DNA from 2 places in the Shewanella sp. 10B genome. Region 2 is predicted to be linked to the other one. Evidence: predicted binding sites of a transcription regulator. Region 2 holds the regulator's gene; the other holds the start of a gene.

Region 1 (4,883 bases), on a different contig from region 2:
GTAAAAATCCGATCGATAGGGCCAATAATGGCGCGATCTGCTGGCACAAAGCAGCCAATATGGGCCATTAGCGTGATAAGCGCCACTTGGCGCATGTAGGTTGATTTACCGCCCATGTTTGGACCGGTAACAATCAACATCCGGCGTTGATTGTGCAGGGTGACAGGATTGGCGATAAAAGGCGTTTGACTCACACGCTCAACCACAGGGTGGCGACCCGCTTCGATTTTTACCCCGATTTCGCTGCTCAGTTCTGGGCAGGTATAGCCTAAGGTTTCGGCACGTTCGGCGAAGTTACTCAGCACATCGAGTTCGGCTGCGGCTCTGGCGAAGGCTTGTAGCTCATGCAACTTGGGGAGGATTAAATCAAATAATTCGTCCCAAAGTTGTTTTTCAAGGGCAAGCGCCTTACCTTGGCTCGACAGCACTTTTTCTTCGTATTCCTTAAGTTCAGGCGTGATGTAACGTTCCATATTCTTAAGGGTTTGACGACGCTGATAATTTAATGGCACTTGCTGTGATTGCAGGCGGCTGACTTCGATGTAGTAGCCATGCACTCGGTTGTAGCCAACCTTCAACGTGGCAATGCCGGTACGCTCTTTTTCCCGCGCCTCGAGCTGAACCAGATAATCTGTGGCTCCTTCACTTAAGCCTCGCCATTCATCTAACTCGGCATTGTAGCCTTCGCGGATCACGCCGCCATCACGGATAAGCATGGGCGGGTTATCGACAATGGCGCGCTCAAGCAGTTGTTGCTCTTCGGGAAATTCACCTAAGAGTTGGCCTAGTTTCACCGTATGTGGCGCACTTAGCTGCGCGAGTGACTGTTGCAACCGAGGCAATAGGTTTAATGCTTGGCGTAGGCGGGCAAAATCCCTTGGACGAGCGGTACGCAGTGCCAGCCTTGCCATGATACGTTCGATATCGCCTAGGGCTTTAAGTTGCTCATGTAATGATTCATGGGCCGCAGTCTCGAGTAATTCATTCACGGCCGTTTGGCGAGCAAAAATCTGTGCATGGTCTCTTAGCGGCTGATGGATCCAGCGTTGCAACATCCGGCTACCCATGGCGGTCGCGGTATTGTCGAGTACTGCTGCTAGGGTGTTATCTCGACCACCACTCAAATTTTGTGTCAGCTCGAGGTTACGGCGCGTCGCCGCATCCAAGACAATCGTATCGGTTTGATTGAAACGGGTAATGGCATTGATATGGGGCAGGGCGGTGCGCTGGGTGTCTTTCACATATTGCATTAAGCAGCCAGCCGCTTGCAGCGACAGCCTTGCATCGGTAATCCCAAAGCCGTGCAAATCCTTAGTGCCAAATTGAGCCAGCAGCAGTTTGATACTTGTATCGTAATCAAACTCCCACTCGGGGCGGCGACGCTTGCCTTTAAAATGATGCAATAACTCCATCGCGCCAAAATCTTCGCTATAGAGAATTTCGACCGGATTAGTACGTTGCAGCTCGGCTTCGAGGGACTCCTTCGTCTCTAATTCGGCAATCACGAAGCGGCCAGAAGACACATCGAGGGTCGCGTAGCCAAAACCAACTTTACCTTGGTAAACCGCGGCTAACAGATTGTCTTGCCTCTCCTGCAGCAGTGCTTCATCGGTCAAGGTACCTGGGGTGACGATGCGCACCACTTTTCGCTCAACTGGGCCTTTTGAGGTGGCGGGGTCGCCAATCTGCTCACAGATCGCGACCGATTGACCAATTTGAACCAACTTGGCCAGATAGCCTTCGACTGCATGATAAGGAATTCCCGCCATCGGGATCGGATCGCCACCACTTTTGCCACGGGCTGTAAGGGAAATGCCTAATAATTCAGAGGCTCGTTTTGCGTCATCATAGAAGAGTTCATAGAAGTCACCCATACGATAAAACAGCAGCATGTCGTGATGCTCGGCTTTCATGGTCAAATATTGACGCATCATGGGGGTATGTTTTTCTAAATCATCGGTATCTATAGGATTCATTAAATCGTTTTCGTCCGTTATGCCGGCCCAAAGCGGGGAAATAAGTCGTACAGTAATGGGATAAAAAATCAGTGGATGTGCACTATTACTGTCTAAAATAAATTGACGCCAATCTTAGCAATAATTTTCTGAAAATTGACCCTTAAACCATGGATATTCACTGATATCCTGACAAATCTGCAGCATGAGTCGGTAAAAGCTTGTCTCAACGGGAAAATTTTCTGACTGAAAAATAAATCATTCACAGGTCTTGATACTGTATGATTGTACAGTATACTAGTCAGCAGATTATGACAAAGAGCCTCGCTTTTTGTATTACCCGCTTTATTAAATTGAATATCACTTTTGACAGTACTGATACTGTCTTGATGAGGGAACAGGAATGAAGGTCGATCCAAACAAAGAGAAAGCACTTGCTGCGGTATTGAGCCAAATTGAAAAGCAATTTGGTAAAGGCTCCATCATGAAGCTGGGCGAAGACCGCTCTATGGATGTTGAGACTATTTCTACTGGTTCACTTTCCCTTGACGTCGCCTTAGGGGCTGGCGGTTTACCAATGGGACGTATCGTTGAGATTTATGGTCCCGAATCATCAGGTAAAACGACGCTGACATTAGAAGTGATTGCCGCCGCTCAGCGCGAAGGTAAAACCTGTGCCTTTATCGACGCCGAGCATGCGCTAGACCCTATCTATGCTAAAAAGTTAGGCGTAGATATTGATAACTTATTGTGTTCACAACCCGATACCGGTGAACAAGCCCTTGAGATCTGTGATGCGTTGACCCGTTCTGGCGCGGTAGATGTGATCATCGTTGACTCGGTTGCGGCATTAACACCCAAAGCGGAAATTGAAGGTGAAATTGGTGACTCACACATGGGCCTAGCGGCGCGTATGATGAGCCAAGCGATGCGTAAGCTCGCGGGTAACCTCAAGCAATCGAATACACTGTTAATCTTCATCAACCAAATTCGTATGAAGATTGGTGTGATGTTTGGTAACCCAGAAACCACAACGGGTGGTAACGCGCTGAAGTTCTACGCTTCTGTTCGTCTCGATATTCGCCGTACTGGTGCTATCAAAGAAGGCGATGAAGTGGTGGGTAACGAGACGCGCGTTAAAGTGGTTAAAAACAAGGTTGCCGCACCGTTTAAACAAGCTGAGTTCCAAATTCTTTACGGTCAAGGTATCAACCGTACCGGTGAGTTAGTCGATTTAGGTGTTGCCCATAAACTGATTGAAAAAGCCGGTGCATGGTACAGCTACAAGGGTGACAAGATTGGTCAAGGCCGTGCAAATGCCGGTAAATATCTGACTGAAAACCCAGCAATTGCCGCTGAAATCGATAAAACTCTGCGTGAGTTACTGCTGAGTAACCCAAGTGCTATGTCTTCATCTTCATCTGATGATGAAAACAGCGAAGGCAATGTTGATTTCGAAACAGGCGAAGTATTCTGAGCCAGTCAGCCCGTCAAATCGCGGTCGCGCTGTTAGCGCGCCGCGACTATTCCCGCCAAGAAATCCGCTCCAAACTGCTCGAAAAAGGCTTTGAGGTCGTTGATATCGATCCCGTGCTCGATGATTGTGAAGCGTCGGGTTTTATCAATGATAAGCGCTATGCCGAGCTTCTTGTTCGCAGCCATATTGCCCGTGGTCATGGGCCTATCCGTATTCGCCAAGCCATTGCTCAAAAAGGGCTTTCAAAGGATTGTATCGAAGCTGCATTATCAGCCAATGAGCATGATTGGTTTGAGCTAGCCAAAGTCAAAGCCATCAAAAAATATGTAACCCCTAAAGTCACCGAGGTTAAAGGCTCGCAATCCCGGGAGTTAGTGGCGAAAGAAAAAGCCAAACGGGTACGGTTTTTACTGAGCCAAGGCTTTAATTACGAACAAGTCTCCTACGCCTTAGATTACGACCCTTTGGCAGATAATGATGACTAACGTCATGGCATAAACTCGCCGCCCTTGGCTTGTCTGGTCATTGTCCTTTACGTTCGGCCGCCGTGCTGATTCGGCTCATCGACTCCTCTTTAGCGCTTGGCTTTTGTGATAAGCCATGTCTTAGCGGCAAACTCACCGAAAATATGAGATTCCTAAGCCTATATCGCTATTCAAGGCTGGTCGTCTTTCCTCAGTCTGCTTATAATGCTGGGCAAATAGAAATACGGCTACCTTATGGTGTAGCTGGTCATGCTTACCCAATTCAGGACGATTTCATGTATCAAACGACAGCAGCGCTTAGAAGTGCTTTCCTCGAATTTTTCCGCAGCAATGGTCACCAAGTTGTGGACAGTAGTTCTCTTGTACCAGGCAACGATCCAACGCTTTTATTCACCAACGCCGGTATGAACCAGTTCAAGGACGTGTTTCTTGGCATGGACAAACGTAGCTATACACGTGCGACCACTGCCCAACGCTGCGTCCGTGCGGGTGGTAAACACAACGATTTAGATAACGTTGGTTACACCGCGCGTCACCATACTTTCTTCGAAATGCTGGGTAACTTCAGCTTTGGTGATTACTTCAAAGAAGATGCGATTCACTTTGGTTGGACCTTCCTGACCGAAGTATTGAAATTACCAAAGGAACGTCTATGTGTGACTGTTTACCAAACAGACGATGAAGCCTTTGAAATTTGGAATAAAAAGATTGGTGTTGCCGCTGAAAACATCATTCGCATCGGTGATAACAAGGGCGCGCCATACGCTTCAGATAACTTCTGGCAAATGGGTGATACGGGTCCTTGTGGTCCATGTACCGAAATTTTCTACGATCACGGCGATCATATCTGGGGCGGACGTCCTGGAAGCCCAGAAGAAGATGGCGACCGTTTCATTGAAATCTGGAACATCGTATTCATGCAATACAATCGCCAAGCCTCTGGCGAGATGTTGCCGTTGCCAAAAC
Region 2 (4,883 bases):
TGCAATAGCGCTGCCAGCAAGGGCGGGGAAGGCTGGGGGCATACCTGCACCTGTTAGCTGGTGGCAGGCGGCGCAAATCGTGGCATAGGTTTTTTCCCCTTCGGCCATCAGTTCAGCATGGCTAAGCGTGGGAAGACTCGCGGGGTCGACACTGGCGGCGGGTTCTGTCGCCGCTTTTGGTGCATCGGTGGTTGCGGGGGGCGGAGTCGTTGCTACTGGTTCGCTATTGGTGCCACCGGATTTATGGGCATCAACGTCTTTGGCTTGCACCGCATCCCCCGTGTTATTGCCCCACGCATTACGCTCATAGGTAATCACGGCGGCAATCTCTTGGGTCGTTAATTGTTTGCCAAAGGCTTGCATGGCCGTACCCGCTTTACCATTGAGCACGATTTCAAGATGGCCGCTCAGTGGTCCGGTCGCAATGGGGCTGCCTTTGAGGTGCGGGAATACTCCTTGTAGACCTTCACCGTTAGGTTGGTGACAGGCCGCGCAGTGACCGAGGTAAACTTGCTCACCCTGAGCCATCAACTCTTCTTTAGTCAGTGTTTGCGATAACGCGGCTTGTGCGGCTTGCGCTGCGGCATTGGCGGCTTGTTTTTGTTCTTCAACCCAAGCATCGAACTCGGCTTCGGGCAATGCCTGCACCACTATCGGCATAAAACCATGGTCTTTACCGCAAAGCTCGGCACATTGGCCACGGTAAATGCCGGGTTTATCGATACGGGTCCACGCCTCGTTGATAAAACCTGGGTTAGCGTCTTTTTTAACGGCAAAGGCGGGCATCCACCATGAGTGGATAACATCCTCTGAGGTCATCAAGAAACGGATTTTGCGATTGATGGGTAATACTAGGGGTTTGTCGACCTCGAGTAAGTAGTGCTCCCCCTTGGCTTCACTACCTTCGATTTGAGGTCTTGGTGTTGCGAGAATGCTGTAAAAATCAATATCTTGATCGAAGTAGCTATAGTGCCATTTCCATTGAGAGCCTGTGACTTTTACCGTGAGATCGGCATTGCTGGGATCTTCCATGGCAATCAAAGTTTTCGTGGCGGGAATCGCCATTAAGATCAGAATGACAAAAGGAATAATCGTCCACGCGATTTCGACTTTTGTACTCTCATGGAAGTGAGACGCGACCGCACCCTTGGATTTTCTGTGGTTGATCATGGCATAAATCATCACGCCAAAAACCACTAAGCCTATCGCGCAGCAGATATACAGAATCGTCATGTGTAAGTGATAAACCTTGCCACTGATTTCTGTTACGCCGGGGGTCATGTTGAACCGCATGTCCGCTGCGGCCAACGGTGGGGCGAATAGCACCACGAGTAAACAATACAACCATTGCTTCACAAGACTTCTCCTCTGCCAATTGCGAATAGCAACTACAAAGAAGAGCAACACAGTAAGTCTCAACTCTATGCAAACTCTTCAGTTCCCAAAAAAGCTTCTCTGACTTCAACGTGCGTTGGCGGCTTACTTTTGATTAAGTATTGTTACTGCTGGTATTAGCCACACTGGCACATACTGCTGAATAAACCCATTATTCTCGATTTTTGTGGGCAAGAGATATTCGATAAATCGTCGATATTTTTTGCCTAAACGGGCGATATATTATGCTCGTCTGAATCAAACATACTTGCTGTTTAAAAATTGATCAAGATCACTTCTTTTTCTAATTGTCTGAAAAATTGCCAAAAAAAAGCCCCACATTCACAGGTGAGGCGGCTTTCAAGGCTAAATACGCAGTGCAAAAATTTTAATGAACAGAGCTAAAAAAACTACCTTGGGCAAAGTGAGCGGGCTGCTTGAGTGTCGCGTCCGCAGTCGAGTGATTTACAACACCTTCGAGCACTATTCCCATGGCGCGGGCGCTCTTGGCCACAATTTGCAAACGACGATTGTCACGGGCATCGAGTGAGTGGATCCAAGTAATTACTGCGCTTGAAGTGCCACTGGTTAAGGCTTTTTCCATAGCCCACAGGGTTTCGACTTCATCTTTAGCATGGACTAAGAGGACGCGATCCATACGCACGCCAGCGGTGGCCAGTAACTGCTTGTAGCCAATACTCGGTGGGTTGATGAGCACGACCCAGCGACCTTGTTGGCTCAGTTGTGCTAACTGCTTGCTAAGCTGTATCAGTTCCTGGCGCCCTTGGCTCTGGGTGGGCATAGTGATGATAGGCGTATGCTGCCAGTCAGTATCGGTTTCGCGTACCGCATCGAGCCATAAACCGGGGTGACGCGGGGCATTACCTAATAGTTTGTTCATAGCCAATCTCCATTGCGGATCACCCCTACGGCGAGCCCTTCTATTGTTAGACTTTGGAAACTTAAATCGACTTTAATTGGGGAGTAATCTTCATTCTCTGCATGTAGATAAACTAGATTCCCTTTCTTTTCAAAGCGTTTAACTGTTACATCATCGTCAACGCGAGCAACAACTACTTGGCCATTGCGCGCTTGCTGTACTTTATGAACGGCGAGCAGATCCCCCTCGAGGATACCGATGTTCTTCATACTGTCGCCTCTGACACGCAGTAAGAAATCGGCGGCTGGGTGGAACATGCTAGGGTCGACTTGGTAGTACTGTTCGACATGCTCTTGGGCGAGGATAGGTTCGCCCGCAGCCACTTGGCCAATCAGTGGTAAGCCTGATTCGCTGTTATCTTCTTCCTCAACTGGGAGGCGGATCCCGCGGGAAGTGCCTGGCATGATCTCGATGCAGCCTTTTTTCGCCAATGCCTTAAGGTGTTCCTCGGCGGCATTTGCACTTTTAAAACCCAAACGGGTGGCGATTTCGGCCCGGGTGGGTGGCATGCCAGTCTCGGCAATATTACGTTTAATCAGCTCTAAAATTTCAGCTTGGCGTGGCGTCAACGGTCTCATGTTCTTTCCTGTTTTTCTATACAGTTACTGTTAGTATATACAGTATTATTCGTAGTGCAAGTATTAACCACTTTTTAACGCGATTGGAGAGTATTAGCGAATGTTCCCTAGAATCTGGTATTCTATGGGGCTAATGAACGTACTTACATTGCATAAGAATAATGCCTAAACAAGACTCTCTTTGGTTGAAATCATTACGCTGGATCCAAAAACACTTAGTGCACACTATTGTTGTGCCGCAGGATCCCTTTGCCGATCTGAATCTGGACGCGTCCAGACCGCTTGCTTATGTAATGAAAACAGAATCCCTGAGTGATATTGCTGCGTTAAGCGAGATCACCACTAAGCTGGGTTTGCCAAGCCCCTACGAGCCGCTCGTGGTAAATGGCGTTGTCGCGCCCCGCGTCGTTTGCCTCGAAGGCCGTAAGCCTTTGTTTGGCGAGCGTGCCAGTAATGAACCATTCCTCGAATGTTTTATGCGTTTGTTGGCTGTCCATAAGGAAAAGCCTGAGTTAGATATTCAGCTGGTGCCTGTGAGTCTGTATTGGGGCCGAACTCCGGGTAAAGAAGACGACACCATGAAGGCGGCTGTGCTTGAGCGCGAGAATCCAACGTGGTTACGTAAGTGCTTGATGATCTTATTTTTGGGTCGTCATAACTTTGTGCAGTTTTCTAATGCGGTATCGCTGCGTTACATGGCCGACGAACACGGCACCGATATGGGGATTGCCCATAAACTGGCGCGGGTGGCTAGAGTACATTTCCGCCGCCAACGCAAAGTGATGACAGGGCCTGTGCTGCCTAATCGTCAGGCGATGTTCCACTCCCTGTTGAAATCCGAATCCTTACGCAAGGCGATTCAGGAAGAAGCGGCGAGTAAGAAGATTTCCGAAACCCAAGCTCGTGAAACAGCAATTGAATATCTTGATGAAATTGCAGCGAATTATTCCGATAGCCTAGTGCGTATTGCCGAGCGTTTCTTAACTTGGTTATGGAACAAGCTCTACAGCGGTATCAATATCAAAGGTGCCGAGCAAATCCGCCAGCTGCACCATGATGGTCACGAGATTGTGTATGTACCTTGCCATCGCAGCCATATGGATTACCTACTGTTATCTTACATTCTGTATTACCAAGGCATGGTGCCACCGCATATTGCGGCGGGGATTAACCTAAACTTCTGGCCAGCTGGGCCGTTGTTCCGCCGTGGCGGGGCTTTCTTTATTCGCCGTAGTTTTAACGGTAATAAACTTTATACGGCCGTGTTCCGTGAATACCTCGATCAGTTGTTCGCTAAGGGATATTCGGTTGAGTATTTCTCTGAGGGTGGCCGTTCTCGCACCGGTCGTCTATTGGCGCCGAAAACGGGCATGATCGCCATGACGATCAACAGTGTGCTGCGTGGTATCGAACGCCCAGTCACCTTAGTGCCTGTGTATTTAGGCTACGATCACGTGATGGAAGTGGCGACTTATCACAAAGAGCTGAGTGGTAAGAAAAAACAGAAAGAATCTGTATGGCAAGTCTTTGGTGCTATTCGTAAATTAGGTAATTTTGGCCAAGGTTATGTCAACTTTGGCGAGCCGATTACACTGCAAAACTTCTTGAATGAAACGGCGCCAAACTGGCGCACTGAAGTGGCCGACGATCCCGAACAAAAACCGACTTGGTTAACCCCTGCGGTGAACGTGTTAGCGAATCGTGTGATGACCCGCATTAACGATGCTGCTGCCGCCAGTTCAATTACCTTAACCAGCTTAGTGCTGCTGGCGTCGGAGCAAAATGCCCTAGAGCGTTGCTTGCTCGAGCGTCAGTTAGATTTGTACTTAACTCTGCTTAAGCGTGTGCCTTACACTTCGTTTACGTCGGTGGCCGAAGGTGATGGCAAGCACTTGGTGCAACAAGGATTAGAGCTGAATAAGTTCTCCATCCACGCCGATCCTCTGGGTGAGATTGTATCTATTGACGCGAATCAAGCGATTTCAATGACT

Evidence for each region. The regulator LexA, encoded in region 2, represses DNA repair genes until DNA is damaged. The targets are predictions, from matches to a motif close to TACTGTATNNNNATACAGTA.
Region 1: the regulator LexA is predicted to act here: its motif matches at 2,231-2,250, upstream of recA (recombinase RecA).

The regions. Positions count from the first base shown of each region.
Region 1 covers NZ_JAMDJO010000002.1:147,625-152,507, reverse strand. The annotation lists gene mutS (DNA mismatch repair protein MutS) at 1-1,976, opposite strand, end outside; gene recA (recombinase RecA) at 2,359-3,432, shown strand; gene M0415_RS08150 (regulatory protein RecX) at 3,450-3,917, shown strand; gene alaS (alanine--tRNA ligase) at 4,193-4,883, shown strand, end outside.
Region 2 covers NZ_JAMDJO010000004.1:92,417-97,299, reverse strand. The annotation lists gene coxB (cytochrome c oxidase subunit II) at 1-1,356, opposite strand, end outside; gene M0415_RS15555 (cell division inhibitor SulA) at 1,763-2,275, opposite strand; gene lexA (transcriptional repressor LexA) at 2,272-2,892, opposite strand; gene plsB (glycerol-3-phosphate 1-O-acyltransferase PlsB) at 3,054-4,883, shown strand, end outside.